Regions from separate parts of the Sphingobium sp. CFD-1 genome, predicted to be linked through region 4. Evidence: predicted binding sites of a transcription regulator. Region 4 holds the regulator's gene; each other region holds the start of a gene.
What was found. Region 4 encodes LexA, which represses DNA repair genes until DNA is damaged. Its sites were predicted from a motif close to GTTCCNCNCTTGTTCT; they were not measured.
Positions count from the first base shown of each region.

Region 1: uvrA (excinuclease ABC subunit UvrA) is a predicted target of LexA. The motif match lies at 2,494-2,509, and genes of this name have one in related genera.
Region 2: radA (DNA repair protein RadA) is a predicted target of LexA. The motif match lies at 4,461-4,476, and genes of this name have one in related genera.
Region 3: LDB26_RS09530 (ATP-dependent helicase) is a predicted target of LexA. The motif match lies at 3,175-3,190, and genes of this name have one in related genera.

Region 1 covers NZ_CP084398.1:2,516,760-2,524,355, reverse strand. The annotation lists gene uvrA (excinuclease ABC subunit UvrA) at 1-2,482, opposite strand, end outside; gene LDB26_RS12775 (septal ring lytic transglycosylase RlpA family protein) at 2,619-3,191, shown strand; gene LDB26_RS12770 (UrcA family protein) at 3,844-4,188, shown strand; gene LDB26_RS12765 (LytTR family DNA-binding domain-containing protein) at 4,256-5,002, opposite strand; gene LDB26_RS12760 (sensor histidine kinase) at 5,008-6,117, opposite strand; gene LDB26_RS12755 (hypothetical protein) at 6,280-6,495, shown strand; gene LDB26_RS12750 (hypothetical protein) at 6,586-6,837, shown strand; gene LDB26_RS12745 (hypothetical protein) at 7,028-7,576, shown strand.
Region 2 covers NZ_CP084398.1:765,824-773,419, forward strand. The annotation lists gene LDB26_RS03805 (metallopeptidase family protein) at 1-276, opposite strand, end outside; gene LDB26_RS03810 (4a-hydroxytetrahydrobiopterin dehydratase) at 317-613, shown strand; gene LDB26_RS03815 (hypothetical protein) at 615-1,211, opposite strand; gene LDB26_RS03820 (patatin-like protein) at 1,208-3,538, opposite strand; gene LDB26_RS03825 (endonuclease/exonuclease/phosphatase family protein) at 3,581-4,279, opposite strand; gene radA (DNA repair protein RadA) at 4,491-5,858, shown strand; gene LDB26_RS03835 (CvpA family protein) at 5,870-6,391, shown strand; gene LDB26_RS03840 (NAD(P)-dependent oxidoreductase) at 6,530-7,444, opposite strand; gene proB (glutamate 5-kinase) at 7,451-7,596, opposite strand, start outside.
Region 3 covers NZ_CP084398.1:1,862,341-1,869,936, reverse strand. The annotation lists gene LDB26_RS09535 (alpha/beta fold hydrolase) at 2-703, shown strand; gene LDB26_RS09530 (ATP-dependent helicase) at 828-3,104, opposite strand; gene LDB26_RS09525 (GFA family protein) at 3,209-3,604, shown strand; gene LDB26_RS09520 (hypothetical protein) at 3,733-4,143, shown strand; gene rsmD (16S rRNA (guanine(966)-N(2))-methyltransferase RsmD) at 4,261-4,800, opposite strand; gene LDB26_RS21535 (pseudouridine synthase) at 4,966-5,898, opposite strand; gene LDB26_RS09500 (response regulator) at 6,070-6,528, shown strand; gene LDB26_RS09495 (MFS transporter) at 6,598-7,596, shown strand, end outside.
Region 4 covers NZ_CP084398.1:2,259,756-2,267,351, forward strand. The annotation lists gene LDB26_RS11420 (NRDE family protein) at 1-749, shown strand, start outside; gene LDB26_RS11425 (aminodeoxychorismate/anthranilate synthase component II) at 835-1,425, shown strand; gene trpD (anthranilate phosphoribosyltransferase) at 1,554-2,546, shown strand; gene trpC (indole-3-glycerol phosphate synthase TrpC) at 2,543-3,334, shown strand; gene moaC (cyclic pyranopterin monophosphate synthase MoaC) at 3,331-3,810, shown strand; gene LDB26_RS11445 (molybdopterin molybdotransferase MoeA) at 3,807-4,991, shown strand; gene LDB26_RS11450 (hypothetical protein) at 5,044-5,184, opposite strand; gene lexA (transcriptional repressor LexA) at 5,338-6,009, shown strand; gene LDB26_RS11460 (ComEC/Rec2 family competence protein) at 6,090-7,596, opposite strand, start outside.

The sequences.
Region 1 (7,596 bases), 260 kb from region 4:
GCACGGCCTTGAAGAACTCCACCGCGTCCTCGACCGTCATGTCGAGCACGTCGGCGATGGACTTGCCCTTGAACTTCACTTCGAGAGTCTCGCGATTGTAGCGGGCGCCGTGGCAGACGTCGCAGGTCACATAGACGTCCGGGAGGAAGTGCATCTCAATCTTGAGCACGCCGTCGCCCTGACAGGCTTCGCAACGGCCGCCCTTGACGTTGAAGGAGAAACGGCCTGGCTTGTAACCGCGCGCCTGCGCTTCGGGCAGACCCGCGAACCAGTCGCGGATGTTGGTGAAGGCCCCCGTGTAAGTCGCGGGGTTGGAGCGTGGGGTGCGGCCAATGGGCGACTGGTCGATGTCGATGACCTTGTCGCAATATTCGAGGCCCGTCACCTTGTCATGCGCGCCCGCGACGATGCGCGCGCCGTTGAGGGCGCGGGCGGAGGCCGCATAGAGGGTGTCTATGGTGAAGCTGGACTTGCCCGATCCAGAGACGCCGGTGATGCAGGTGAAGGTGCCGAGCGGGATGCTGGCCGTGACGCCGCGCAGATTGTTGGCGCGGGCGTTGTGGACGGTGAGCTTCTTGCCGGTGCCCTTGCGTCGCCTGGCCGGCACTTCGATGCGGCGGGTGCCGTTCAGATAATCGGCCGTGAGGCTGTCGCGATGGGCGAGCAGTTCGTTGAGACTGCCCTGCGCCACGATCGCGCCGCCATGAACGCCCGCGCCCGGTCCCATGTCGACGATATAATCGGCGGCGCGGATCGCATCCTCATCATGCTCCACGACGATGACGGTGTTGCCGAGATCGCGCAGGCGTTTGAGGGTAATAAGCAGGCGGTCATTGTCGCGCTGGTGGAGGCCGATGGAAGGTTCGTCGAGGACGTAGAGAACGCCCGACAAACCGCTGCCGATCTGCGAGGCGAGGCGGATGCGCTGGGATTCGCCGCCTGAGAGGGTGCCGCTGGTGCGGTCGAGGTTCAGATAGTCGAGGCCGACATTGTTGAGGAAGCCGAGACGCTCGACGATTTCCTTGAGGATGGCGCGGGCGATCTGGTTCTGCTGGTCGGTGAGCTTGTCGGGCAGGGTGGAGAAGAAGGCGAGCGCATCGACCACGCTGCGGCGGGTGGACATGGAAATGTCCTCACCGGCGATCTTGACCGCGAGAGCTTCGGGCTTGAGGCGCGCGCCGTCACATGTCTCGCAGGGCATGGCGGTCTGATATTTGCTCAATTCCTCGCGCATCCAGGCGGATTCGGTCTGGAGCAGACGGCGGTTGAGATTGCCGATCACGCCTTCGAACGGCTTGCGGACTTCGTAGCTTTTCTTGCCGTCGACGAAGCGCAGGGTGACAGGCTTGCCGCCGGTGCCGTGGAGAATGATGAGCTTCACCTCGCCGGGAAGGTCTTGCCACGGCGTTTCGAGGGAGAAACCGAACTCCTTCGCCAAGGAGCCAAGCACCTGCATATAATAGGGGCTGGGCGGGTTGGACTTGGCCCAGGGGACGACCGCGCCCTTCTTGAGGGAAAGGGCTTCGTTGGGAACGACCAGTTCGGGGTCGAACTCCTGCCGTTCGCCCAGGCCATCGCAGGCCGGGCAGGCGCCCATCGGCGCGTTGAAGGAGAAGAGGCGCGGCTCGATCTCCGCGATGGTGAAGCCGCTGACCGGGCAGGCGAATTTTTCCGAGAAGACGATGCGGTTGGCGGGGATGCCGGCGCCTTTCATCTTCTTGTCGGCGGATTGCGCTTCGTCTTCGCGGCCCGGGACGACGCCGTCAGCGAGGTCCACAAAGGCGAGACCGTCCGCCAGCTTGAGCGCCTGCTCGAAACTGTCGGCGAGGCGGGTGCCCATGTCGGGTTCGACGGCGAGGCGGTCGACCACGACTTCGATGTCATGCTTATATTTCTTGTCGAGCGCGGGTGCGTCCTCGATCAGATATATTTCCCCGTCGATGCGGACGCGGGTGTAGCCCGCCTTCTGCCACTCTGCCAGTTCCTTGCGATATTCGCCCTTGCGGCCGCGCACGACGGGGGCGAGCAGGTAGAAGCGGGTGCCTTCGGGCAATTGCATCACGCGGTCGACCATCTGGCTGACGGTCTGCGCGGCGATGGGAAGGCCGGTGGCAGGCGAATAGGGGATACCGACGCGCGCCCAAAGCAGGCGCATATAGTCGTAGATTTCCGTAACCGTGGCGACAGTGGAGCGCGGATTGCGGCTGGTCGTCTTCTGCTCGATGGAGATGGCGGGGGACAGGCCCTCGATATGCTCGACATCGGGCTTTTGCATCATCTCCAGGAACTGACGCGCATAAGCGGAGAGCGACTCCACATAGCGGCGCTGTCCCTCGGCATAGATGGTGTCGAAGGCCAGGGAGGACTTGCCCGAACCCGACAGGCCGGTGATGACCACCAGCGCATCGCGGGGCAGGTCGACATCCACGCCCTTGAGATTATGCTCGCGCGCGCCGCGCACGGAAATATGCGTGAGACTCATGGGGTCTTCTTGTTCCAGATTTGTTCTATTGGGGCAAGTGCGCGTTTCGCATCTGTCCGCCAAGATAGGATCGGTTGCGGGAAAGGGAAGGGCGCGGGGGTTCCATCCCGCCGCGCGGCGCATTAGGGTCCGCCGCATGAGCGGTGGAATGGCGAAAGGGATGCGCGGCGGCGTGCTGGCTGCGACGGTGCTGCTGGCGGCCTGTGGCGGGGGTGTGCGATACAGGCCGGTAAGCGACGTGCCGGTGAAGATCGGCAAGCCCTATAGCGTGCGGGGCGTGACCTATGTGCCCGCGGCCGATCCAACCTATGACTATCTGGGCTATGCGAGCTGGTATGGCAGCGAATCGGGCAATCAGACAGCCAATGGCGAACGATTTCGGCCCAAGGCGGTGACTGCCGCGCACACGACCTTGCCGCTGCCGAGCTATGTCGAGGTGACGTCTCTGGACAGCGGGCGCACGATATTGGTGCGGATAAATGATCGCGGACCCTTCGCCAGAAATGGCAGAATCATTGACTTATCTCGGGGTGCCGCGGAACAGCTTGGCATGCATGTCCAGGGGGTGGCGCCGGTGCGCGTTCGCATTGCCAACCCACCGGAAAAAGACCGGAAAAAGCTGCGCGAAGGCAAGGATGCACCGGAAAGGCCTCGCGTTCCCGAGTCCGTGCTGGTAAAGTGGCGGGCGCAACTGGTGGCTGGAAAATAGGTAATACCCCCTGTCCTGTTTCCCAAAATAGGACGCAAAGCCAATTGACGTTACGGAAACGTAGCGTTAATGGTTTTACCTGCCAAATGTCGTTGGTAGCCGCAGGCAGCCCGTTCGTCCCCTGGGGACGCTGTCGAGCGGAAATTGGCGGCCGACTGTCGATTGGCGCCGGGTGAATGGCGTTTCTCGACTATCATGAGGCATCCCAAGAGGGGGTTTCCCCCTGTTCAGAGACGGTTAACGCGTGAGCGTGTCGTCTGATAGATGACAGTTTCGAAATCCTGGAGTGCCCGACAGCATCCTGGATACGCCCCCGGCCTTCCCTTGCGCCGGGGGCGTTTTCGTTATGCGCCTGACCGTTTCGATTCGGAGTTTCCGTTAAGGAAATGTCGCTTGTCCGGGTGTTCATGTCGTTCGTCATGTCTTTTGTCCGGCGCTATCTGCCTTTTGTCGATGGATGTGCCGTTGGGCGATGAAGCGCGCCGTCCATCGAAGGCGGCAGGCATCGCGCCCGCCACCGCCGTAAAAGGAAAGGGCAACGGCGGCGACGCGCTTTCCCCCAACCGATCGAGCCTCCGTTTTCATCCCCGGTTTGTCGCTCAATCCCCCCGAGCGACGAACCGGCAAGACAAGCAGTTGAGGAGACTTTGCCATGTTTGCCCCCTTGAAGACCCTTTCCATTGCCGCCTTTGCCGCCGCTTCGCTGATCGCGGGCAGCGCCAGCGCGGAAACCTTTATGTCCAACGGCCGCACTTTTGAGGTCCGTTTCGGCGATCTGGACCTGTCGCAGGCAGCGGATCAAAGGGAATTGCAAAGCCGTATCGGGCGCGCCGCCGGCAGGGTGTGCGGAAGCCGGGATCTGGCCGAAGCCACCCGTTGCCGCAGCGCGGCCATCGCCCATGTCAAGGCGCCGGTCGCCGCCGCCATCGCCCGGGCGGAAACCAAGGCGCGCTATGCCGAGGCGGGGAAAGCCCCGCATTCCGCTTTCGCCAATTGAAGGGCGCGGTCCCAGAAAGGAAAAAGGCCCGGCATTGTCGGGCCTTTTTCTGTGTGCCGCTTGGACGTCAGCGTCCCGTCATGGCCCGCGCGTTGGCAAGGAACGTGCGGCCGATGCGGATTTCCCCGCCCAAGGCGAGGCAGGCGAACCAGACGCCGCTGCCGTCATGACGCAGCCGGACGATATGGTCGCGCCGGACGATATGCGAGCGGTGGAGCCGGACGAAACGCTGCGGGTCCAGCCTTTCCTCCAGCGAACTGATGGTCTGGTGCAGCAGATAGCTGTGAGCGCCCACATGCAGGCGCATATAGTCGCGCTCCGCCTCGATCCGGTCGATCTGGCCGGCGGCGATGCGGACCAGTTCGGAGCGGTGCGGCACCCAGAATTCCTCCGCCCATTCAGGTTCCGGTTCGGCCGACGGCGCGGGGCTGGCCAGCGCGCGGCTTTGCAGCGCGAGTTCGACGCGGTCGATCGCGCGGGAAAGGCGGTCATGCGCCACAGGCTTGAGCAGATAATCGACCGCGGCGAGATCGAACGCTTCCACCGCGAAGCCTTCAAAGGCGGTGACGAAGATGACGGCTGGGCGCAATCCCATGCGGCCGATCGCGCGCGCCACGCCGATGCCGTCGAGCAGCGGCATGGCGATGTCCAGCATCACCAGGTCGGGTTGCAACCCTTCTATCAGGCGAAGCGCGGCTTCCCCGTCATTGGCCGTGCCCGCCAGCGCGATGCGCGGTTCGCGGGCGCAGAGCATCTGGAGGCGTTCAACGGCCAGCGGTTCGTCATCGACGATCATGGTGCGGATGGAGGTCATAGGTTTCAGCAGCCCCGTCGGATGATCGGAAGGGCAAGTTCGACCGCAAAGCCGCCGCCCTCACGCGGACCATAATATATGCGGCCTTCATCGCCAAAGCGGGCGGCCAGCCGGTCGCGCACATTGGCGAGGCCGATGCCGTTGCCGCCGTCCGATGCGCTGGGCGGCTTGTCGCCGTCATCGGTGACGGTGAGGCGGAGCATCCCATCCTGCTCACGCGCGGCGATGGTGATGGTGACGGATGCGGACGTGCGCGACACGCCATATTTGATCGCATTTTCCACCAGCGGTTGAAGGATCAGGCCCGGCACGCAGGCGTGAAGCAGGGATGGGGGCACATCGATGCGCGTGATGAGGCGGTCGGGGAAACGGACGGCTTCGATGTCGAGATAGAGCTTCTGAAGGTGCACTTCCTCTTCCAGCGGCACATCCTCCAGCGGATCGCCGGTCAGGCTGGTGCGGTAGAAGTTGGATAGGGAGAGTATCATCTGCTCCGCCTCGTCCCGCCGATCTTTCATGACGAGGGAGGACAGGGAATTGAGCGTGTTGAACAGGAAATGCGGGTTTACCTGATAACGCAGCGAGCGCAGTTCCGCCTGTTGCGCCGCGCGTTCGAGGCGCGCTGCGCGGCGTTCGACGCGATGCGCTTCGCTGGCATAGGAAATGGCCAGATACAGACCGGCCCAGGCGGCGAGGAAGAAATAGCGGCTGATCGCGTCTTCCACGATCGACATGAGGGCGTAGCCCGCTTTTTCATATTTCGCCGGATCGGAATCCGGGAACAGGCCCACGGGATCATAGACGTTGAAGATGTAGAAATTCGCCGCCGCCATCGCCAGCGCAAAGGGAGCCGCCAGCGAAAAGGCCGCGACGATGCGGACGCTGAGCGGCTTATGATCGAACCGGCGCAGCGCCAGATAGAGAACCCATGTGGCGACGACGCCGATCACCGTCACCACCATGCGCCGCGCGGCCAGCGCGTCCTGCGCCTCAAATCCCATGACGGCGGCGCGCAGCGACACGAGGATGGCGTAGAAGAGCCAGAAGCCGAGGATGGAATAGAGCGCAATGGCGGGCGGCACGCCGCGTTCGCCGTCTTCGGGAAGAAACGTCATATTGCCGGTCTACGCCAAAGGGCATCCGCTGTCGCGTGTCTGTCGTGTAGCTGGTCGAAAGACGCTGACCATTGGTCGAAGCGCCTGACGGAACCCCCGCCCATGGGCATCCGTTTTCCTTTGGCAGAGGGCCGGTGTTCCGGTCCAACAAGGAGAGCCATTATGTCCGACAAGAGCGATATCCGGCCCAACAGCCGGGAGGAGGCGGGTGACAAGCGACCGACCGACGCGCAGGACCATGCCGTCACGACGGAAGAGAAGCTGGAGGAAGGACTGAAGGATTCAATGGATGCATCCGATCCCCCGGCCGCCACCATGCCGGGCGACAATGGCGATCCGGTGCCATCTTCGGGATATAAGAAGGAGCGGGGCCAATAGCGGCCCTGCGGGAAACATGTTAATATGAGAGCAAGGGCGGCTTTCAAGGCGGAAAAACACCAGGCCGCCCCTTTGGAAGGAGAGCCGTTTATGCCGACATCTGCCACGCCTGCGATTGAGCGTATCGCCCGCGTTCTTGCCGGACGCCAACTGAGCCTGAATGGTGAAGGCAACGATCCGCATGCGTCGAGCGCGGTGGATGCGACATGGCATCGGCACGTCGATGACGCCTATGCCATTCTCCATACCCTGCGTGAACCCGATATGCAGATGGCGCAGGCGGGCGATGTCGCCGTATGGCGCAGCATGATCGGCGCGGTGCTGGAAGGCCGCGCGGATTGATTTTCTCTCGATTTTTCTGGGACAAGAGCGGATGGAAATCGCCTCCATCCGCCGCATAGCGAAAAAATGATGTTGCGCCGCAAAACGAAATCTGATTCCCTGTGAATGTCGGTGGAACAGGCGCTTAAGCCTTCAGTAACCATAAGGCGTGCATGTTCTGCAGGACGACTGGAAGTCGGAGGGCATGAGCATGGGCACGAGTGCAAGACCTGCGGATGGCGCCATTACCCTGGCGGAACTTCGCGAATTCGCCAGCTTCACCAGCGCGACGCAACGCTATATCAGGCGATCTCTGGACATAGGGCTGCATCGCCGCGACGCGATGAAGCTGTGGTCGCGCGACATGGTGGAGGAAGCCTCCATCCGCGCCCAGGCCCGGATCTATGGGCGGCTGGACGAAATCAAAGCGCGGGTTCCGGACGATAGCGGCCTGGATCAGATGGAGCCGTTCATGGCGCCGCTGGTAATCGTGTCGGCCTTCGATCTGGGGCAGGATCGGCTGGGAAGCTTTTCGGCCTATCGTTTCCTTTATGAGCGGCTGTTGGGGGCGGGGGCCCGGCCTTGGCTGCCCGGCGCTTTCTGCGCGGCGGCGAGCCTGCCGCACCTGCATCCAGAGAAGCGGCGCGCGCTGCTCCAATCGATCAGCGAAGCGGCGGCGACGGCGATCGGATGGTCCAATCGGGAGCCGACCTTCTATCCCGAATGGGTCGACAAGGTGGACCTGAGCAAGGCGAACTGAACCGCGGGCGATCCGCTTGG
Region 2 (7,596 bases), 1.5 Mb from region 4:
CAGCGGTCGGCGGAAAAGATGGACGGTCGGCGGCGTATCCCCGGTCTGCGCTTCATGGCCCACCGGTCGTCCGGTATAAAGGCCGGTAAGGCCAAAGGGATCGTCGATCTCCATCTCCTTCAGCACCTGTTCGTCGGCGAAATCCTCGACGAACAGGATTACATTGGACAAATGCGCGGCGAACGGATCGGGCAGGCGGCTCAGGGCCTGGAGCGCCAGCGTTTCGATATCTTCTTTCGTCGGCGCGAAACGCTGTGGTTGACGGGTGTCGGACATGGCTGCGACATAAGCCAAAGCAGATTGTGAGGATAGTCAAATGGTTGATAAACTGGACGGAGAAGCGCGGGCGCTGGCGCTGGCAGGACTTCCCGACTGGACAACGATTGGCGAACCTGACGGCATTCGCCGCCGCTTCGCCTTTACCGATTTCAACGAAGCCTTTGGTTTCATGACGCGCGTGGCGTTGTTGGCGGCCAAGGCGGATCATCATCCTGAATGGTCGAACGTCTATAATCGCGTGGACATCACGCTGACCACGCACGATGCGGGCGGCCTGTCCCAGCGCGATATTGCCATGGCAACCGCCATCGATGCGCTATTGGCTGCGCGTTAGATTATTTGCCGATATATTTGCTGTTGCCCGTGCCGCTTTCGATCCGGTCCTCATAGCCGGAAAGGGCGGCGATCACCGTGGCGTTGCTCGCATAGCGCATACGCAGCGCAGCCAGCCGGCCGTCGGTGCCGGAACACAGTTCTGCGATATTTTCCTCCAGATAAGCGCGCCGATCCGCATCATAGGGTTCCTCGCCCCGGAAATGGTCGCAACTGTCCCGTTCGACCATGAAGTTCGTCACCTCCTGGGGAAAGGGCGCAAGCTGCCCCGCTTGCCCCGAGGGCGGCAGGTCGAGCGGACGGTAAGGCGGTGGCGGGGTGACGGCCATTTCCTGACTGTCCGGCAATTTGGCTTGCAGCGGCCCTTCCGCTTCGGCGGGCGCGATGACCTTGGTGGGCGGCAAGTCCTTTATCCTGACGGCAGGAGGTGGGACTGTCTTTCCGACTATGGGTGGGGGCGGCGTAACGGCAGGCAACTCATTCGCGGCTCCGCCATGTTGCGTCTGATCGGCGTTGGCGGAACGCTCTTCCGACGATGATGAACAACCGCCGACAAGGGCCAGCAGGATCGTTGCAATCAGTGTCGCGCGGATGCTCATCCGATCTCCTCTCGCAGGCTGGCGATCAGATCCGCGATGTGCGGCAACCGCTCCTCCTCCTGGTCCAGGATCGCCAGAAACGCTTCCCGCCTATAGTCATGCAGTCGCTCGGGCGAAAGGCGGCTTGCTGCGGGTATGGCGGAAATCGCGATATCCAGCAGCCGCTCCACCCCGTGCAGCCGTCCCCACAGATAATCGTTCTCTCGATAGGCGCGGCTGAAGAAAGCACCGAAATTGTTGAATTCTATGCCTTTCAGCGTGGCTTCAGCACCGCCTGACCGGATGGCGCCGCAATCTTCGGGCGAAATGCGATCGACCTTGATCGGATCATATTCGTCGGCGGTTTCGCCCTGCAAGAGCGGCAGTGTGGCAATGTCGTAGAAGGGGAAGCCCAGATAGGCGAGCAGCATGATGCGCCGCTCTTTCTTCGGCAAGCCAGCCAGCGCATCGGCCAACATTCTGTCGGCGGCGTCGTCCCGTGCCCTCAGGTTGCGTTCCTGCGCGATGGCGGCCAAGGCGGCGGCGGCGTCGGTCGGCACCTCACGCGCTGCGGCGCGAACGGTTTCCGCGTGGAAATCGGCTTCTTCGCACTCCGAATAATGGGCCAGCGCCTGATAGATGGCGTTGCGCAGCTTTTCGATCGCCGCCTCCTCGGCCGCGTTTTCGATCTCCAGAGCCTCCGTCAGCCGCCGCGCCAGGAAACGCAGCCGCCGCACGCGGAAAGCCAGGTCATGGGTGCGGAAAAACAGCACCGGCGCGGAAGATGGCCCTGCATCCTCCGTCAGCTTGTCCGCGCCGGTAGCGCGCACTTCCGCCCAGATCGCCTGACGATAGTTTTCGTGCATCATCGGACTGTCCTCCCCGCTCAGGCGGAACAGCAGTTCCGCGAGCGATTCGACGATTCCCGATAGCTTGAGGTGCCCGTAAGCCGGAAAGGCGAACCCAGCCGAACTCGCCGCCCGCTGCTGCGCCTTGGCGCGCCAGGTGGACAGCCGCGCAGGCGTGGGCCGGTCCAGAAAAAGCATCCCGCCAATGGCGCTTTCCACTTCCGCCTCGATGCCGGGGCGCAGCGCGTGCAATATCCGCACCATGCGCCGGACGCGAGAGGAATGCTGGTCGATCGCTTCCAGATTGTCGCGGATCGGCTGTTCGCGCGGAATGTCGCTCAGCGCCCCGAAAATGGTGCGAAAAAAGCCCGGCAGCCGCGTGTCTCCGGGCATTTCCTCCTCCGCTTCCCCTTCGCGGTTCAGGCGGATGGAATGATGTCCCGGCTTGGGATCTATATAGACGAAACGGCGATCCACTTCCCGCCGGGAGGGCCGGTTGCTGAGCGCCCCTATGGCTTGCGCGAAGGGCGCGTTGGCAAGGACGGAGCCGTCGATCAGCACTGCGTCCTCCGCCACGCCCTGCGCCACATGCCGTGGCAAGGCCCGCGCCAGAAAGGCGTCGCGCGTGGGCCATGCGCGATGACGGCGTTTCAGCACCGCATCCAGTTCCCGCACGGTGAAGGGCGGGAAGGCTCCCGGAAAGCTCGCCGTCGCCCGCGCCGCAAAGACCAGTTCGGCGGCATCGGCAAAGGCCCGCCGTCCGTGCCCCTGCGCGCGGAAGCCGATGGAGAGGCGATGCTCCGTCTCGATCACCTGTGGCGGGCTGTTGAGCGTCAGGCTTTGCGGATGCCCTTCGAAATCGGTGACGGTGACGAACAGATCCAGCGGATGCCCGTTGGGCAACAGCGGCGGGCCGCCTCCCGTCGCTTCCATCGCGTCGAAGGCGTCGAGGATCATGCCGGAGAAGATCTCCCCGCCAAAGGGTGGCTCGAACCAGCGCGAACGGATGAAGCGGGACAATTTGCGCCGCACTTCCTCTCGCGTGTCGGGCGCGACCGTGCGCTCCACCGTATCGCCAGGCCGCCGTGCCGCCACCCACACCAGGGGTGTTGCCCAGAATTTCGTGATCGCCCGGGCGGGGCGGGCATCGGGAGCCAGCAACTGATCGACATCGGCATTTTCCAGCCACATGTCGGTCAGCGGCTCCAGCGACTGTCCCGTCTCGATCGCCTGCGCCAGAAAGATGCCGTTGATCCCGCCCGCGCTCGCCCCGGCAATGATGTCGGGCATGATCCGCAGCCTGATGCCGCTTTCCTGCTCCATGGCTTCCAGCAGGCGGCGATAGACGGCTTCGGTGCTGCCCTGGTGCGGCGTCCCGTCATGAAAACCCCGGCTCGCCCGCGCCAGCCGCCAGATCTCCTTGGTGATGCCGTGCATATATACGGCAAGGCTGATGCCGCCATAGCAGACCAGCGCCAGCCGGAGTTCCTTCTCCCTCATGCCTCATGGATCGCAGAGCGGACGAAGCTTGTCGAGGGGGCGTCAGTCAAGCCGGAACTCCGCCCAGATCGGCAGATGGTCCGACGCCTTGCGCGCCGCCGCGCTTTCATGGACGCCGCTATCCGCCAGCTTCAGCCGCCCGCAATGCATGATCCGGTCGAGTCGCGCCACCGGCCGCCGCGCATGGAAACTCCGTCCGCAGGGCGCAAAATTATAGTGCCGCGCGAAGTCGGCCAGGCACCCCCGGTCCGCGCTCCATTCATTGAGGTCGCCCATCAGCACCGTGGGCATTGCCGCGCCCTGCGCCGCCGCATGGATCATCGCCGAAGCCTGTCGCCGCCGCCACAGGCCCGACAGGTCCAGATGCATCCCGAACACGCGTATGGTTGCGCTGTTCAGCGTCACTTCCGCCATCGTTGCGCCGCGCGGTTCCAAGCAGGGGAGGTGAATCACATCATGCGCGCCAACCTCCGCACTCTTGCGGACGAGAATCGCATTACCGTGCCAGCCCATTGAGTCGGTCTGCACATTGAGCGGCACAGCCTTATAGCCGCTCTGGCTGTCGAGCAGCAGCGGCGGGAGAGCCGCCGACCGCACGCCGAATCGCCTGTCGGCTTCCTGAAGCGCGATGATGTCGGCGTCGACTTCGTTCAGCACGTCGATCACTCGTTCTGGGATGCGGCGGCGGTCGGTGCCGATGGCCTTGCGGATATTGTAGCTGGCGATGCGAATGGACTTCATGGTGATGTAATGCGTCAGAAGCCCCTTCGTTTCCAAGGGGCAATGCAGCTTGCTCGCTCTTGAATTTCTGCATCCGGCCAGTTGCGGACAACCCACCTTCGTTCAGGGCGAATGGAGATAAGGGAATGTCCACCCTCCACCCAAAGGCGAAAATCCTAACCAAACCGCCAGCCGGGATTGTGTTCTATATATGTTCTGATATGCGTGGATCATGGCAAAGGCAAAGCGTAAATTCGTCTGTCAGCAATGCGGCACCATATCGGGCCGCTGGCAGGGCCAGTGCGACGATTGCGGGGAATGGAACAGCATTGTCGAGGAAGCGGCCGAAACCATCTTTTCCGCGCGCCACGATCTTCAGACCGGAGGCAGGGGGATTTCCCTCGTCGGCCTGAACAGCACCGTTCAATTGCCCGACCGCACCAGTACCGGGATAGCCGAGTTCGACCGCGCATTGGGCGGCGGCATCGTCTTCGGTTCCGCCACGCTGATTGGTGGCGATCCGGGTATCGGCAAATCCACGCTTCTCCTGCAAGCCGCCGCCCGCATCGCTGCCCGCGGTCTGTCGGTCGCCTATATCAGCGGGGAGGAAGCCACCGATCAGGTTCGCCTGCGTGCCCAACGCCTCGGCCTTGGCACGGCGCCGGTGCAACTCGCCAGCGCCACCTCCGTCCGCGATATATTGACCACGCTGGGGGAAGGGGAGCCGCCTGCGCTGCTCGTCATCGATTCGATCCAGACGATGCACAGCGACCTGATCGAAGGCGCGCCCGGCACCGTCAGTCAGGTTCGGGCCTCGGCTCAGGAACTCATCCGCTTCGCCAAGCAGCGCGGCACCGCGCTTGTCATGGTGGGCCATGTGACCAAGGATGGCAGCATCGCCGGTCCCCGCGTCCTCGAACATATGGTCGACACGGTGCTGAGCTTCGAAGGCGAGCGAAGCCACCAATATCGCATCCTGCGCGCGATCAAGAACCGCTTCGGCGGCACAGATGAGATTGGGGTCTTCGCCATGGTGGCAGAGGGGTTGGAGGAAGTCGCCAACCCTTCCGCCTTGTTCCTCACCCACCGTGATGAAAGTGTGACGGGGGCAACGGTATTCCCCGCGCTGGAAGGGACGCGCCCCGTTCTGGTCGAAATCCAGGCGCTGGTCGTCCGCCTGTCGAGCGGCGCGACGCCTCGCCGCGCGGTGGTCGGTTGGGACAGCGGGCGGCTCGCCATGGTCCTCGCCGTGCTGGAGGCGCGCTGCGGTCTCAGCTTTTCCACCTGCGAAGTCTATCTGAACGTGGCGGGCGGCTATCGCCTGTCGGACCCGGCGGCTGATCTTGCCGTTGCCGCCGCGCTTATGTCCGCGCTCACCGAACGCCCGGTTCCCGCCGATGTCGTGCTGTTCGGTGAAGTGGCGCTTTCGGGCGAAATCCGTCCCGTCGCTCATGCGCCGCTGCGTCTGCGCGAATCGGCCAAGCTCGGCTTCAACCGCGCGTTCGTTCCTGCTGCCGCTGCCGATGGTGTGAAGGGCATTTCGGTCAGCGGTTATCGTGCTCTCTCACAGCTTGTTGACCAGATGCTCGGGCGCGGATAGCCAGCCATGCCATGAACGCCGTCGACATCCTCGTCCTCCTCGCCATCGGCGGTTGCGCCATTTTCGGTTTGATGCGCGGTTTCGTGCAGGAAACGCTCTCGCTGATTGCCTGGGTGTTGGCGATCTTCGCCATCCGTTTGTTCCATGCTTCGGTTGCTGAACTGCTGACCCCGCTCATCGGTACGGAAAGCGGCGCGGCGATGCTGGCGTTGGTGCTGGTGTTCGGCGTGACCTTCGCGGCGGGAAAACTGCTCGCCCATGCCATCGGCAAGCGCACGCGCCAGTCGATCCTTGGTCCGGTCGACCGTGTGCTCGGTGGCGGCTTCGGCGCGATCAAGGGCCTGATCGGCGCGACCCTGTTCTTCCTCGCTTTCAGCCTTGTCTACGATACTTTCTACGGCAGCGGCGCGCGCCGCCCCGATTGGCTGTCTGACGCGCGCACCTATCCGCTGCTCAACGCGAGTGGACAGGCGATCAGCGAATTTGTCGCGGAACGACGCGCGCAGAAGCCTGCGGAACCGGCAGCGAATTAAGACGCAGATCCGGCGGGCGGCGGTTTTTGGCTAGGCTTTGCCGTTAAACAAGCCCGTGCTCCTGCCTTCGCGGAGGCGCGGCATATATGGGATCAGTGGTCAGTTCGCGAAGCCATCAAGGCGGACAAAAGCCGCCTCCTACAACCACCCCTTGACCCGATAAGCCTGCACCGTCGCCTTCAGTCCATCCTCGGTCGCTACCTCCGGCGACCACAGTGCCCTGGGCGGATGTTGCCCCATAGCGGCTACCCAGTCGGGGTGACAGAAATAGCGCACCCGGTCGGGCGTCAGCTTCGCGCCCTTGCCTCGGAAGAAACGGTCCATCCGCGCGCCCGCGCCCAGCAGCCACGCGGGTGTCGCCATGGTCCGCACCGTCCGCCCCAGCGCATGCCCGATTGCCTGCCCGAAATCCTGATGATCCCATCCCTGTGGCGTGCCGTCATCGACCTCATAGGTCTGCGCGAGGCTCATATCCGTCTCGCCCGTCAGCGTCAGCAGCAGTCGCGCCAGATCGCTGACCTCGATCACTGAAAGCCGCCCGCCCGGTGGCAGCAGCATCACGCCCCGCTTCGCCATGCGGAACAGTTCCAGCATCTCCTGGTCGCCCGGTCCGTAAATAGCGGGCGGGCGCACGATGGTCCAATCCAGCCCGCTGGCTTTCACATGCCGTTCGGCCAGTTCCTTGGACCAGCCATAGTCCGACAGTCCCGGCTCGCGCGCGGCCAGCGAAGATACATGCACCAGCCGCCTGACACCGCGCTTTCGCATGGCATCGACCACCGCCATCGTCCCGCGCGCATTGCCGACCTCAAAGCTGTCGCGGTCCGGCGCATTCACCACGCCTGCAATATGAATCACCGCGTCCACGTCGCGCACCAGCGTATCCAGCGCGGCGGCATCGTCCAGCGACCCTGGCACCCATTTAAGCCGTGCGCGCGGCGGTTGCGCCCGGCGGGTAAGGGCGCTTACATAATATCCGGATTCCAGCGCCTGGTTGAGCGTTTCGGCGCCGACGAATCCCGTCGCGCCGGTCATGGCGATGCGAAGTGTCATGGGGAGTCAGACCATCGCCAGATGGTCGCGATGGACCAGCACCGATCGGGGCAGATGACCCAGCAGCGCGGCGATGTCCTCGCTTCGCTTCCCTGCGATCCGCGCGGCTTCCTCGCTATCATATTCGATCAGGCCGCGCGCGATCACCCGGC
Region 3 (7,596 bases), 400 kb from region 4:
ATTGTCGATCGACGACCAGCAAGGGACGGACTATGCGATCGTTGCAATCCCGATTGCAGGCTTTGTGCAGCCCAGCCTATTTATCGACATGATGACGAGTTGCGCTACACAGACCCTCTTCCTTCCCGGCGCTGGCGGGAGCGCTTCGTTCTGGAAGCCGGTTGCTGACCTTGCCGGGCTGGATGGCGTATTCTTCGGCTGGCCCGGTCTTGGTGACGAACCAGCAAATCCCCAAGTAAACGGGTTGGATGACCTCGTGGACATGGTGCTGGATCATGTCAGAGAGCCAGTCAACATCGTCGCACAATCGATGGGCGGCCTGATCGCAATCAGGCTCGCGCTCGCGAGGCCAATGATGGTCAAACGCCTTGTTCTTGTTGTCACCTCCGGTGGGGTGCCTGTCGCAGACCTTGGTGGCTCGGATTGGCGGGCGGACTATTTTGCCGCTTATCCCGGCGCTGCGTCGTGGATCGCCCATCCCACAGAAGACTTATCGGACAGGATCCCGTCAATCGACGCCGCTGCGCTGCTAATCTGGGGCGATAACGATCCGATCAGCCCGATTGCAGTGGGAGAACGGCTATCCGCGCTTTTCCCAAACGCACAGTTGTGTGTCATCCCCGGCGCGGACCACGATCTTGCACAAACGCACGCTGAAATAGTCGCAAACATGATTGAACGACATCTGTCGGCGGCCATGTAAACTGCGCCGCATTGGAGCGGCCGCTGTCGACAGCCTTCATCTTGCTGCATCAGGTCGCCGCTGCTCCCGCACAGCGACGCTTGGCAGGCCATGCACGCCTCTCTCGCTCTCTCGTAGCCACTCGTCAGGCGAGATTGACGAAACTGTCCATCACCCGCTTGCGCCCGGCTGTTTCGAAGTCGATCTCCAGCTTGTTGCCTTCAATCTCGGCCACTGTGCCGTAACCGAATTTCTGATGAAAGACGCGCAGCCCCACAGCCATGTCATCACGCCCCTTGTTCCCCAGTGAAATGGCGGAAGCGCGGGCCTCCACAATTCGAACGGGCTCGCGGCTGAATTGTCCACCCTGTTGGGCGCGTTGCCAGCCGGGGCCTCGTCCGGTGCCGCGCCCGACATCGGCGAAAGGATCGGCGCGCTCCGACCAGTTGGCACGCCAGAGGGAAGCGCCGCCTGCCATGCTGCTTTCTTCTTCCACATGTTCGGGGGGAAGTTCGCTCACGAAGCGGGACGGGATGGAACTGGTCCACTGACCATAGATGCGGCGGTTCGCGGCGTGGAGGACGGTGCATGATTTCCGCGCCCGGGTAAGCGCGACATAGGCCAGGCGGCGCTCCTCCTCCAAGGCGGACAGCCCTCCTTCATCCAGGGCGCGCTGCGAGGGGAAAATCCCTTCTTCCCAGCCGGCGAGGAATACGGTGTCGAATTCCAGCCCCTTGGCGGCGTGAATGGTCATGATGGTGACCTTGCGCTCCTCCGCCTGCGCCTCATTGTCCATGACGAGACTGACATGCTCAAGGAACGCGCCGAGCGTCTCATATTCCTCCATAGCGCGGGCAAGTTCGTTCAGGTTTTCGAGACGGCCCGCGCTTTCCGCCGTGCGTTCGGCTTGAAGCATGGCGGTGTAGCCGCTTTCGTCAAGAATCTGCCGGGCAAGCTCTGCATGCGGCAGTTGCGCCGCCCGGTCGCGCCAGCGTGCAAGATCGCCGATGAACGCGCCCAATGATCGCCGCGCCTGTGGGGTCAGTTCATCCGTATCGAGGATACGGGCAGCCGCCAGCGCAAGGGGAATAGCCTCGGCCCGCGCAAGCCGATGAAGTTTTTCGACCGCCTTGTCGCCTAGCCCGCGCTTGGGGACGTTGACGATCCGTTCGAAGGCGAGGTCGTCCGCAGGCTGGTTGACCAGCCGCAGATAAGCGAGCGCATCGCGGATTTCGGCGCGTTCATAAAAGCGGAATCCCCCCACGATGCGATAGGGCAGGCCGATCTGGATGAAACGGTCCTCGAACTCTCGCGTCTGGTGCTGGGCGCGGACGAGGATGGCGACCTCGTCCAGCGATCGGCCGCTACGCTCGATCGATTCGATCTCGTCCCCGACGCGGCGCGCTTCTTCCGGGCCGTCCCAGACGCCGATGACATGGACCTTCTCGCCCACATCGATATCGGTCCAGAGCGTCTTGCCAAGGCGATTGCCATTTTCCGCGATCACACCGGAAGCTGCGCCCAATATATGAGGCGTCGACCGGTAATTCTGTTCGAGGCGGACAATCTTCGCGCCGGGAAAATCCTTTTCGAAGCGTAGGATGTTGGCAACTTCCGCGCCGCGCCATGAATAGATCGACTGGTCATCATCGCCCACGCAGCAGATGTTCTTGCGCTGCTGGGCAAGCAGGCGGAGCCAGAGATACTGGCTGCTGTTAGTGTCCTGATATTCGTCCACCATGATATAGCGGAACCGCTGTTGATAGCTTTCGAGCACATCGCGGTGGCGCTTGAGGATCGTCAGAACATGCAGCAGCAGGTCGCCGAAATCGCAGGCGTTAACGTCGCGCAGCCGGGCCTGATAGGCGGCATAGAGCTTCTGGCCGCGCCCGTTGGCATAGGCTTCGCTTTCGCCCGCACCGATTTCCTCGGGTGTGAGGCCCTTGTTCTTCCATTGGTCGATCAGGCCGCCAAGCTGGCGCGCGGGCCAGCGTTTTTCGTCGATGCCCTCCGCCTGGATGAGTTGTTTCATCAGGCGCAACTGATCGTCGGTGTCGAGGATGGTGAAATTGGATTGCAGGCCGACCAGTTCGGCATGGCGCCGCAGCATCTTCGCGGCAATGGCGTGGAAGGTTCCAAGCCATGGCATGCCTTCCACAGCCGGGCCGATCATGCGGCCGACACGCTCGCGCATTTCCCGCGCGGCCTTGTTGGTGAAAGTGACGGCGAGGATTTCCGAGGGATAAGCGCGCCGTGTAGCGATAAGATGGGCAAGGCGAGCCGTTAGCGCCGCAGTCTTGCCGGTGCCTGCCCCCGCGAGAACGAGGACTGGCCCTTCGGTCGTCAGCACGGCCTCCCGCTGGGGCGTATTGAGGCCCTGAAGATAGGGTGGATCATTGGGGGAGGGAGCGACGGTCGTCATGTGTGAAGCAACTAGGATGGGCGGGGTAACAGAACAAGGGCTGCAGTCTTACAGTGATGTGGAAAGTATGAGAACAAAAGGGGAATGATGCAAGGAGAAAGGCTATGGCTACGGGACGATGCCAATGTGGGGCAATCCGGTATGAAGCGCGGGGTGAACCGGTCTATAGCGCATTGTGCCATTGCGCCGACTGTCGCCGGAGCGCGGGCGCGCCGATGGTAGGGTGGGCGTTGTTCGCCCAAGAGGATCTGACCATAAGCGGAGCGCCGGTGCTCTACCCGTCATCTGAAAATGCAACGCGGCATTTTTGCGGGAAATGCGGAACGGGACTTTTTTACACCAACCCCGTCACTTTTCCCGGCATGGTCGATATTCAAACCGCGACATTCGACGATCAATCGCTTTTTCCGCCCGTCATTCATGTGCAATATGTGGAGGCTGCGCCGTGGATGGAAAATGTACACAACCTTCCTAAATTCGATCGATATCCCGAAGCCTGAATCGGGGCGTCGCTTGACGGCGCAATAGCAACGGCTTGTCGCCACGGCTGGAACGCACACGTCACGATTCCGGTTCTTCATCAGCCCAAGCGGCAGAACGGGGTGAGAAATAAGGAAGGAAAATCCCGATGAGATCGATCATTTTGGCGGGTGCCGCCATGATGTGTTTCACGACCGCCATCCCTGGCGCTTTTGCACAGGAGATGCCGACAACGGACGCGCCGCCAGCCGGGAGTGAGATACCCTCGCCGACGGCCCCTTCCGCAGGACAGGCGCCGGCTCAGGCCGATCCCAATGCGGCGCAGCCGGAGGGAGCGGTGCCTCCGACCAGCGATATGCAACCGGCTCCTTCAGACGTGCCGAATGATCCCACCGCGCCGGTTGGCTCTTCGTCAAATCCCGTGACCATGGGCGGTAATATGACGCCTCCACCAACCGAGGCCAAGGACTATCCCGTGTGCAGCAAGGCGGTACAGGACAGCTGCATCAATCCGGGTGAGGCACGAAAAGCTAGAAAGGCGAACCGCAAGCCCGGTTGACCGAAGGAATCCGCGCCGGGAAGGAAAGGATACTGTCACTCCGTGCTCCCGGCGCGATTTTGGGCATGGATTTCATCCCATATCGGGATGCAGTTTTTCTGCGATCTGACAGGCCGCTCAGATGTCGGCGCGCAATAGCGTCAGGCGGGCCTTGCCGACGTCGCGGGTAACATCGACCGTAAAGCCACCGACCTCCACATCCTCACGTCGGTCCGTTTCGATACTGATCCAGGTAGCAGGACCGGTCCATCCGAGGCGGCTGAGTTTGTCGAGCGCCACTGCGCCTGCGCCGGTATTATAGGGCGGGTCCATGAAAATCAGGTCCAGCGGCCGGGGCGCCGGACCAAGAGAGAGAACGCTGCTCTGCCGGATGTCAGGACGGATGCCCAGGCGGTCGCCATTGGCGCGGATCACATCGAGGGCGGCCCGTTCCTGCTCAACGAAGAGGCAGCTTGCCGCGCCGCGCGAAAGGGATTCGAATCCCAGCGCGCCGGAGCCCGCGAAGAAATCACCGACCGCAAGACCCTCGAAGGAACCGAGGCGGCTAAGCAGCATCGAGAAGAGTGTTTCGCGAGTGCGATCCGCAGTGGGGCGGGTCGCATCACCCTTTGGAGCAGTGAGGGGACGGCCACGCCATTGGCCTGCGATGATTCTCATGATCGAATTTCCGTCTGGTGACGCTGTTTGAAGGTTCGGGTGGTCCGGGATGGGTTATGTAATTCGTCGGGGCTTAGGCGGGAAGGCCATTATGGGTGGGAGCTGGTCTTTTCCCTATCCCATTCGCAGAAGCTGCCGAAGGCGCAGTGGATAGCTCCGACCAGCTCACCCCTTCGTTCCTTTCAGACTCTTGCGAAAGAGGATGAGGTCATGCTGCCGCACTTCCTCAACCGCGCCGGAGGCCAACTCGCCCAAATGGAAAGGACCATAGCTGGTACGGATCAGACGGCTCACCTGAAGTCCCAGATGTTCCAGCACGCGGCGGACTTCCCGATTTTTGCCTTCCGTCAGGGTCATTTCGATCCATTGGTTGCGTCCGGTGCGCCGCTCCAGATTGGCCTCGATCCGGCCATAGCGGATGCCGTCGATCTCAATGCCATCGAACAGGTCTTCGAGCTGGTTCTGGCTGACTTCACCGAAGGCGCGCGCGCGATAAGTCCGAGGCACGCCGGTGGAGGGCAACTCCATCTGACGCTTGAATTCGCCATCGGTGGTGAGAAGCAGCAGGCCCTCGGTGGTCATGTCGAGCCGTCCGATCGGCATGACGCGGGGCAGGTCGGCGGGCAGTTTGTCATAAATGATTGGCCGGCCCTTGGGGTCGTGCTCGGTCGTCAGGAAACCTGATGGCTTATGGAACAGGAACAGGCGGGCGGGGGCGGGCTGGTTCACCGGGATGCTATCGACCGTCACGCCATGCAAAGAAGCGAGCAGGGTGGCGGGCGTCAGGACAACCTCACCATTCAGGGCGATGCGGCCTTCGACAATCATCCGCTCGATTTCGCGGCGGGATGCGACACCGGCGCGGGCGAGAAGCTTCGCGATCCGCTGTGGTTCCGTCTTGCCGCCGGCATTGGCGGCAGCGCGCGCCGGATGCGGATTGGCTGGATGCGATGCGGGCTTCCCGGCTTTGCCGGGAGCGGGACGGGGTGGGCGCGAGCCACTGCGTGCACGGCTGTCAACGGGTTTTCCAACACCGGGCTTTCCAGGGGCGCCAGGGCGAGCAGGGCGGCGCGGTCCTGATTTTTTTGGCGGTTCCACGGCTCATTCCTTTTCGCGGCAACTGGCTCTCCCCATATGGGGAGAACATCGGCATGTGTGACGAACGGTGCCGAGCAGGCGCTTGCGCGAGGGTTGGAGCCTTTCGCGCCGGAAACCAAGCGCATGGGCGCGGCATTATTGGCACATGGCGGAAACAGGGCGGGTCGGCAAATGTTTTTCGGGCTGATCAAAGGGGAAAAGACAGCGCCAGGCCGGGGACGTGCGATCCGCACGATACTAGTGGTCGAGGATGAGCCGCTGGTAGCTTTTGACAATGAACATAGCTTGTCCCTTGCCGGTTATCGTATAGCCGCCACCGTCGACGATTATGACCACGCAGTCCGCGCCATGGACGAGGAAAATGTTGACCTGGTCATTACGGACGTCGCGTTGCAGGGTGAACGAAGCGGCATCGACGTTGCTCATCACGCGCAGCAAAGAGGGCTGCCGGTCCTGTTCGTGACGGGGCGATGCCCGCCTCCGGCGCGTCATCTGGCAATTGGCTGCCTGGCAAAACCCTATGATCCGCGCGACCTGATCGCATCGATCGCCGTGTTGGACAGGGTGTTACGCGGAGGTAGCGTCACGCGTTTTCCAGCGGGGTTGAGCCTCTTTGCCGAGGCGATCTGACCGCAAGCCGCTTGTTTCCCATATTTTTGCTCATATGGTGCCCCGGACACGCGCAACATCGGGGGATTAATGACGGACATCGCGCAAGGCGCCGGAAGCTGGCTGGATGCCGTAAAGCCCTATGCAGAGAAGGCGCCGCTGGCTGCTCTTTTCCTTGGCATTTCATCCGGTTTTCCCTTTGCGATGATAGGCGCCAATCTGGCGTCCCGTCTGGCGCAGGAGGGGATCGACAAGAAAAGCGTGACGGCGTTCAGCCTCGTGTTGCTGGCCTACAATCTCAAATGGCTGTGGGCCTGGGTGATCGAGGGCGTGAAGCTGCCCATGCTGCACCGGCTGGGACAGCGCGTGTCGTGGATGCTGCTGGCGGGTGTGCTGGTGATCGCGGCGGTCGTCAACCTGGCGCTGGTCGATCCGGGCGCGGACCTGATGGCGACCGTGCGGGCGGCGATCCTGCTGGGGATCGCGGGCGCGACCTTCGACATCATCATCGACGGTTATCGGATCGAGATATTGAAACCCGAACAGCTCGGCATCGGCGCGGGCATGTCGCAATATGGATGGCGCATCGGCGCGGCGGCGGCGGGCGCGTTGGGGCTGGTGGTGGCGCAGCATTGGGACTGGACTATCGCCTATATCGTTTGTGCGCTCTTTGCCTTGCCGGCGATGCTGACGGCGCTGATCGTGGGAGAGCCGGAGCGGCATAAGGTCATAGCGGCGCGCAAGAGCGGGGGCGAACTGATCCAGGCGATTATCGGACCCTTCGTGGATTTCTTCCGGCGCAAGGGCGCATTGCTGGTCCTGCTGTTCATCCTGGTGCACAAGATCGGCGATACGCTGGCGAACCTCACTTTCCGGCTGTTGTTCAACGACCTCGGCTATAGCAATGACGAGATTGCGATCTACGATGTGGGAGTCGGTTTCTGGGCGTTGCTGGCGGGGATTTTCGTAGGCGGCGTGCTCTATGCCCGGTTGGGGCTGAAGCGATCGGTGCTCATCAGTCTCATGCTGATGGCCGTTTCCAATTTCAGCTTCGCAGCGTTGGCTGCGGCGGGCAAGAGCAATATCGGC
Region 4 (7,596 bases):
GGCACGCGCATCCGCGTTGGCGATTGCTGCTGGTCGGCAATCGCGACGAACTGCACGCCCGTCCCGCCGCGCCACTTGCCCGCTGGGACGAGCCGGACCATCTGATTGCAGGACGCGACCTGCAATCGGGCGGCACATGGCTGGGCGTGTCGGAACAGGGGCGCTGCGCCATCGTCACCAACCGCCGGGGCTATGGCCTGCCCGATCCCGCCAAAGCCTCTCGCGGCGCGCTGGTGACGGATCTGCTTCGTGGCGAGGGCGCCTATGCCGCCCCGGATCGCGCTCCGATGGATGATTTCAACCCCTTCAACCTGATCCTGATCGACCGCGAACAGGCTCATTTCCTCACCAACCGCCCGCATCCGCTGTGCACAACGCTGACACACGGCCTTTACGGCCTGTCCAACGGCGCGCTGGACGACCCATGGCCCAAGACGCTGGCGCTCAAGGCCGCGCTGCTGGACTGGCTGATGACGGAGGCCGACGATCCTGCCGTCCTGATGGATGCCCTTCGTTCCGAAACCCTGCTTGATGCCGGCATCGCGCCGGAAATTCCATCCGATGCGCCGGACGAAGCCGCCGTCTCGCCCATTTTCATCCGCAACCCCGTCTATGGCACGCGATGCAGCAGCCTGATCGCAATCGACGGGGAAGGCCGGGGAACCATCATGGAGCGCCGCTTCGACGCCGCCGGCGGGGTGACGGGCGAAAGCAGCTTCGCCTTTTCTTGGCCTCAACCCATGGCATGAACGAATCAAGGATCGCGGCATTTCCGCCCCTTGCCGGAACAGCCCGCTTCCCCCCGCGCCCGTCCCGCGCTAAAGCCCTTGTCCCATGATCCTCGTCATCGACAATTACGACAGCTTCACCTGGAACCTTGTCCATTATCTGATGGAACTGGGCGCGGAGGTGGAGGTCGTCCGCAACGACGCCATGTCCGCCGGGCAAGCGCTGTCCACCGGCGCGCGCGCCTTTCTGCTCTCGCCCGGCCCCTGCACGCCCAATGAGGCGGGCGTCAGCCTCGACCTCGTCGCCGCCTGCGCCGATGCGGGCGCGCCGCTGTTGGGCGTGTGCCTGGGCCATCAGGCGATCGGCCAGTATTTCGGCGGCAAGGTGGTGCGCGGCGGCCTTATGCACGGCAAGACATCGCCCGTCCGCCACGACGGCACCGGCTTGTTCCAGGGGCTGCCTTCGCCTTTCACTGCGACCCGCTATCATTCGCTGATCGTGGAGGACATTCCCGACAGCCTCATCGTAAACGCGACCAGCGAGGACGGCTCGGTCATGGGCTTCCGCCACCGGACGCTCCCCATCCATTCGGTGCAGTTCCACCCGGAAAGCATCGCCACGGAATATGGGCATGATATGCTGGCGAACTTCCTCCGCATCGCGGGCCTCCCGGTCAAGGAACGCGAAGCGGCCTGACGCTGGTTTGCGGGCTATCGCAACGTTTGTGCAGGATCGCCGAATGGCGAGCCTTACACGACATATGTGACCTTAAGTGTTAGTCATACTCGACTCACAGGGCATCGGGCGATTAAGGCGGCAGGGTCATGACCAACCTGCCCGATCCCGCCGCCCCACTGAACGCAGAAGAGGCCGCCCGCGCCTTCGCCATGCTGTTCGATGCCGATTTGCCCGAAGCGGAGATCGCCGCCTTCCTGATCGTCATGGCCGAACGCGGCGAAACCGCCATAGAGATCGCTGCCGCCGCCCGCGCCATGCGCGCGCGCATGATCCCGATCGATGCCCCCTCCGGAGCCATTGATGTTTGCGGCACGGGAGGCGACGGGCATCATACGCTCAACGTCTCGACCGCGGTCAGCCTGGTCGTCGCGGCCGCAGGCGTTCCGGTTGCCAAGCACGGCAACCGCGCCGCATCCTCCAAGGCGGGAGCCGCCGACACGCTCGAAGCACTCGGCCTCGATCTCGACCGGATCGCCGAAAGCGCGCAAGCCACCCTCGCCGACCTCGGCATCTGCTTCCTCTTCGCGCAGAAGCATCATCCGGCACTCAAGCGGCTCGGTCCCATCCGCAAGTCCATCGGCCGCCGCACCATCTTCAACCTTATGGGTCCGCTCGCCAATCCGGCCAATGTCCGCCGCCAGCTCGTCGGCATCGCGCGGCCCGCCTATGTCCCCATCTATGCCCAGGCGCTGGCCCAGATCGGCGTCGACCGCGCCATGATCGTCTCGGGCGACGAAGGGCTGGACGAACTCTCGCTCGCCGGCGGAAATGACGTGGCGGAAGTCACCGGCAACGGCATCGTCGCCATGCGCCGCCTCTCCGCCGCCGACGCCGGCTTGCCCACCCATCCGGTCGACGCCATTCGCGGCGGATCGCCGCAGCACAACGCCGCCGCCCTGCGCGCCTTGCTACAGGGCGAGCCGGGGCCTTATCGCGATGCGGTGCTCCTGAACGCCGCCGCCGCCCTTGTCGTCGCGGGAGCCGTCCCCGATGTGAGGGAAGGGGTCGAGGAAGCCGCCGAAACCATCGACCGGGGCCTTGCCAACGCGCTCCTCAATTGCTGGATAGCCTATAAATGACCAACAAGCTGATCGAGATCTGCGAAACGAAGCGCCATGAAGTCGCCGCCCGCAAGGCCGCGATGACCGTCTCCACGCTCCATGCCCGCGCCGCCGAGCAGACACCGCCGCGCGGCTTCCGCAAGGCATTGGACGATGCCGCCCGCTCCGGCTTCGGCCTGATCGCGGAGATCAAGAAGGCCAGTCCTTCCAAGGGTTTAATCCGCACCGACTTCGATCCCCCCGCCCATGCCCAGGCTTATGCGGCAGGCGGTGCGGCCTGTCTGTCGGTCCTGACCGACCATTCCTATTTCCAAGGGCATGAAGATTTTTTGATGGCCGCTCGTTCGGCCTGTGCCCTGCCCGTCATCCGCAAGGACTTCCTCGTCGATCCGTGGCAGGTTCTGGAAAGCCGCTCCATCGGCGCGGACGCTATCCTCATCATCGTCGCCGCGCTCGAGGACAGTCAGATGGCGGAAATAGAGGATGCCGCCATTGGCCTTGGCATGGACGCTCTGATCGAAGTGCATGACGCGCATGAACTGGAGCGCGCCCTGAAGCTGCAATCCCGCCTGATCGGCGTCAACAACCGCGACCTGCGCGATTTTACCGTCGATTTCGCCCGCACCTATGAACTGGTGGACAAGGCGCCCAAAGGCTGCACCTTCGTCGCTGAAAGCGGCCTTGGTAGTCACGCCGACCTGCTAACGATGGCCGACCATGGGGTGTGCTGTTTCCTCGTCGGGGAATCGCTCATGCGACAGGCCGATCTGGAAGCGGCCACCCACAATCTGCTGACCGGCGAATGACCGGCGGCCTCACCCATCTGGATGAGGACGGATCGGCGCGCATGGTCGACGTGTCGAACAAGGCCGCCACCGCTCGCCAGGCCGTCGCCACCGGGCGCATCACGATGAATCGGGACGCCGCCGCCGCCATCGCCGCCGGTCAGGTAAAGAAGGGCGACGTGCTCGCCGTCGCGCGCATCGCTGGGATCATGGCGGCAAAGCGGACGTCCGATCTCATCCCGCTCTGCCATCCCCTGCCGCTCAGTTCCGTGACGGTCGATCTCAACCTCGACGAAGAGGGTGTAACCGTGACGGTCGCCGCCCGGACGGCTGGCCAGACCGGCGTGGAGATGGAAGCCCTGACCGGGGCCTCTGTCGCCTTGCTCACCATTTACGACATGGCGAAGGCGCTGGACAAGGCCATGGTCATTGATGGCGTGCGCCTGCTTTCCAAGACGGGCGGCAAGTCAGGCGACTGGCACGCGCCGGCGTCATGAGCCTCCTCCCCGTATCGGAAGCGCAGGCGCGACTGTTCGCGCTGACCCCGCCCCTTCCGGTGGAAGAGGTTCCAGTCACATCTTGCGCCGGCCGCTGGCTGGCGCAGGACATCGCGGCCCATCGCGATCAACCTTGGGCCGATCTTTCCGCGATGGACGGCTATGCTGTGCGCGCGGCAGAATGGCCCGGACCATGGCGCGTGACCGACGCCAGCACCGCGGGTGGCTATCTGCCTACTGCGTTGGCACAAAGCGAGGCCTGCCGCATCTTCACCGGTGCGCCGCTCCCTCCGGGAGCTGACGCCATTCTCATTCAGGAGAATGCGGAACTGACCGGCGATGTGCTGCGCGGCGTGGACAAACCATTGACGCCAGGTCTGCATGTCCGCGCGACTGCGTCGGATTTTCACATCCATCAAACATTGCTTGCGGGCGGGGCGCAATTGAACGCTGCGAAGATCGCCCTTGCCGTCCTTGCAGGGCACGGAACCCTTCCGGTTCGCAAGCGCCCTACCATAGCCATATTATCGACGGGCAATGAACTCGTGGCGCCCGGCGAGTCTGCGCCTCCCGGCAAGCTTCCTTCATCCAATGCCCCGATGCTGATGGCAATGCTCGGCACCGTGCCTTGCGACATCCTCGATCTGGGAATAGTTCCAGATGATCTCGAAACCATGATACAAGCCTTTGAAAAGGCTAAAATGGCTGACATAATTTTATCGACGGGGGGCGCATCTGTCGGTGATCATGATCTGGTTCGTCCCGCCTTTACCCAGGCGGGCGGATCGCTGGACTTCTGGAAAATCCGCATGCGTCCCGGAAAACCGCTCATGGCAGGAAAGCTGGGGCATTCTGCTTTTCTCGGTCTACCGGGCAATCCGGTTTCCGCCTTCGTAACTGCCATGTTGTTCCTGTTGCCACTGGCCCGCCATATGGGAGGAGCCGCATCGCCCCTCCCCGTCCTGGCCAGTGCCCGCCTTGCCGCGCCCCTGCCGGCTACCGGAGAACGGGACGACTATCTACGCGCCTTTCGGGCCGAAGGAGGAATCGTTTCCGTGACGTCGCAGGATAGCGCGGCGACGGCTGCAATGGCGCGTGCGGACTGCCTGATCCTGCGTCGCGCGCATTCCGCTCCGGCCAAGACCGGCGATATCGTCGATATTCTTCCCATCCCGGCATAGAAATAGAAAGGGGCCGCATCGCGACCCCTTCCAAAAGACATATCAACTTCTGTCAGCGCTGCTGCTTGCCGGGATTGGAGTCCTTGCGGCGCTCATCGCCCATCTGGCCCTGCTTATTCTCCTGCTGCTGCTGACGTCCGCCTTGCTGTTCGCGGCGCGGCTGTTGTTTGTCCTGATCGTTCTGGTTGGGCATGGTCACTCTCCTAACCTCTCCACCTGAAGGGGTAGCCTGACAACGGCCCGTCCCACTCACCGTTCCGCGCAAATGCGACCAACGGTTAACCGCTTGACTTGCCCCCTTCCGTTTCCTATGCGTTCTCCATCCGTTCCATTGGAGATCGCAGGCATGTTGACGCCCAAACAGCAACAGTTGCTGAGCTTCATCCAGACCCGCCTGGAAGAGCGCGGCGTATCCCCCTCATTTGAAGAGATGAAGGACGCGCTCGACCTGCGATCCAAATCGGGCATCCACCGCCTCATCAATGCGCTGGAGGAACGCGGCTTCATCCGGCGCCTGCCCAATCGCGCGCGGGCTTTGGAAGTGCTGAAATTGCCGGACGCCATGCATCGCCTGCCAAAGGAGATGCCTGCCGCCACGTCGCAAGCGCCCGTCAGCTTGCCCATCGCCGCTAATGACATCATCGAAATCCCTCTGCATGGACGGATCGCAGCGGGCGTTCCCATCGAGGCGCTGGAGGGGCAGAATATGCTTTCCGTTCCGGCGGCTCTGCTAGGCGCGGGTGACCATTATGCGCTGGAGGTAGCGGGCGATTCCATGGTCGATGCCGGTATTCTCGATGGCGATTTCGCGCTGATCCAGAAAACCGACGTAGCGCGGGAAGGCCAGATAGTGGTCGCCCTCATCGACGACAATGAAGCCACGCTCAAATATTTCCGCCGCGACGGCAAAAGGGTGAGACTTGATCCCGCCAACAGCGCTTATGAGCCTCAGCTATACGATCCCACACAGGTTCGCATTCAAGGCAAGCTGGCCGGGTTGCTGCGCCGATATAGTTGAAGCATCGCGCGAAGGATCAGGGCTACTTTTCAGTAACCCAGGCGGCGAAACAGAATGAGAGCGCACGGCCTGCATCAGATCTAACGCGATCTGCTGTGATCGGTGCGTCCGCGGCGCGGCATCCAGGGATGGGCGTCATGCGGGCTATGGACAGAGCGAATCGTCCCATTCTCCAGATTGATGGCGAGACCACCTCTCGCCGCTAACATAGAGCGATCCACCTTCAGCCACCTGGGTCGGCACCATTGAGGCAAGCGACGGTCACTGACGACGATATCGGCCCATTGGCAATCGCGCATGAAGGCTTTTCTTTCGACAAACATGCGGCTGCGAGTGACAAGCAACCGCCAGGATCTGCCTCCCCTGTCCAACAGGACCGAACACAGATCCGCGGAGCAGCGTGCCTGCGGCAGACTGGCCAGGGATTCGAGAGTTCCATCATAGCCCGCACTTTCCGTCAGGGCATCGCGCACATATTCACCCGCCCTGTCCCGCAGCAAAGCCATGCCATCCCCCTCGGTTCGCAAGGCGACATGGCGGCCATCGCCGGTGATCAATATGTCGGGCGGAGGATTGAGCAAAATCGCCAGGAGCCCGATTCCAACGGGCGCCAACCCCCACCAGCGCCATGCGCTTCGCCACAGCAGACACCACAACCCGCCCATCACCATTACGGCAAAGACCCAGTTCGGCAGCGCCGGTCCCAGCGCCACGGCCATGGGACTTCCTCCGACGCCATGGGCAATCAACAGCAAGAAATCCAAGGCCTTGCCAGTCGCCCACCACGCCGGAGCACCCAGACCCAGCAGATCCAGCAGAAGCGCCAAGGCCTCCAGCGGCATCACCACAAAGGTCGTAAGCGGGATCGCGATGATATTGGCGAATGCGCCCAACATACCCGCCTTGTGAAAATGGAAGAAAGCGATCGGCGCCAACACCAGTTCGACCGCAAAGCCTGTCATCAACAAGACCGCGACCGAACGCCCGAACTTGCGCCAGCCATTTTCATCGCGCGCCGCAGCGAAAGCGCGAAATCGCGGGTGCTCCGACAAGGCGATAATTGCGATCACGGCGCCGAAACTCATCTGGAAACTCGGCCCGACCAGTGCTTCGGGCCACAGGCACAGCACGATCAGCGCTCCCGTCGCCACGAGCCGCAAGGTGATGGCGTCCCGCCCCAGCGCCAGACCGCCTAGCACGAGCAGCGCGGCGATGCAGGAGCGCACGGTCGGAACCTCCGCGCCCGTCAGCAAGGTATAGCCGATCCCCGCCAACGCCCCGCCCGTCGCCGCGATCAGCATCAAAGGCCAATTCAGCGCCGCCCGGCGACTGATCGCCATCGTCCGCATGAGCAGGAAGATGACCGCGCCGATCAAAGCCGTCACATGCAGTCCGCTGATGGACAACAGATGCGCGAGGCCACTGCGCCGCATCGCTTCCGCATCGTCCTCCGCAATCGCGCCCTGATCGCCGGTGGCGAGCGCGGCGGCAATGCCTCCCGCCGGCCCTTTCAGCCGATCGAGAATATGCGAGAACAGGCGATTCCTCATGTCAGGCCCACCCGTCGCGGGCGCGATGACGGCGATG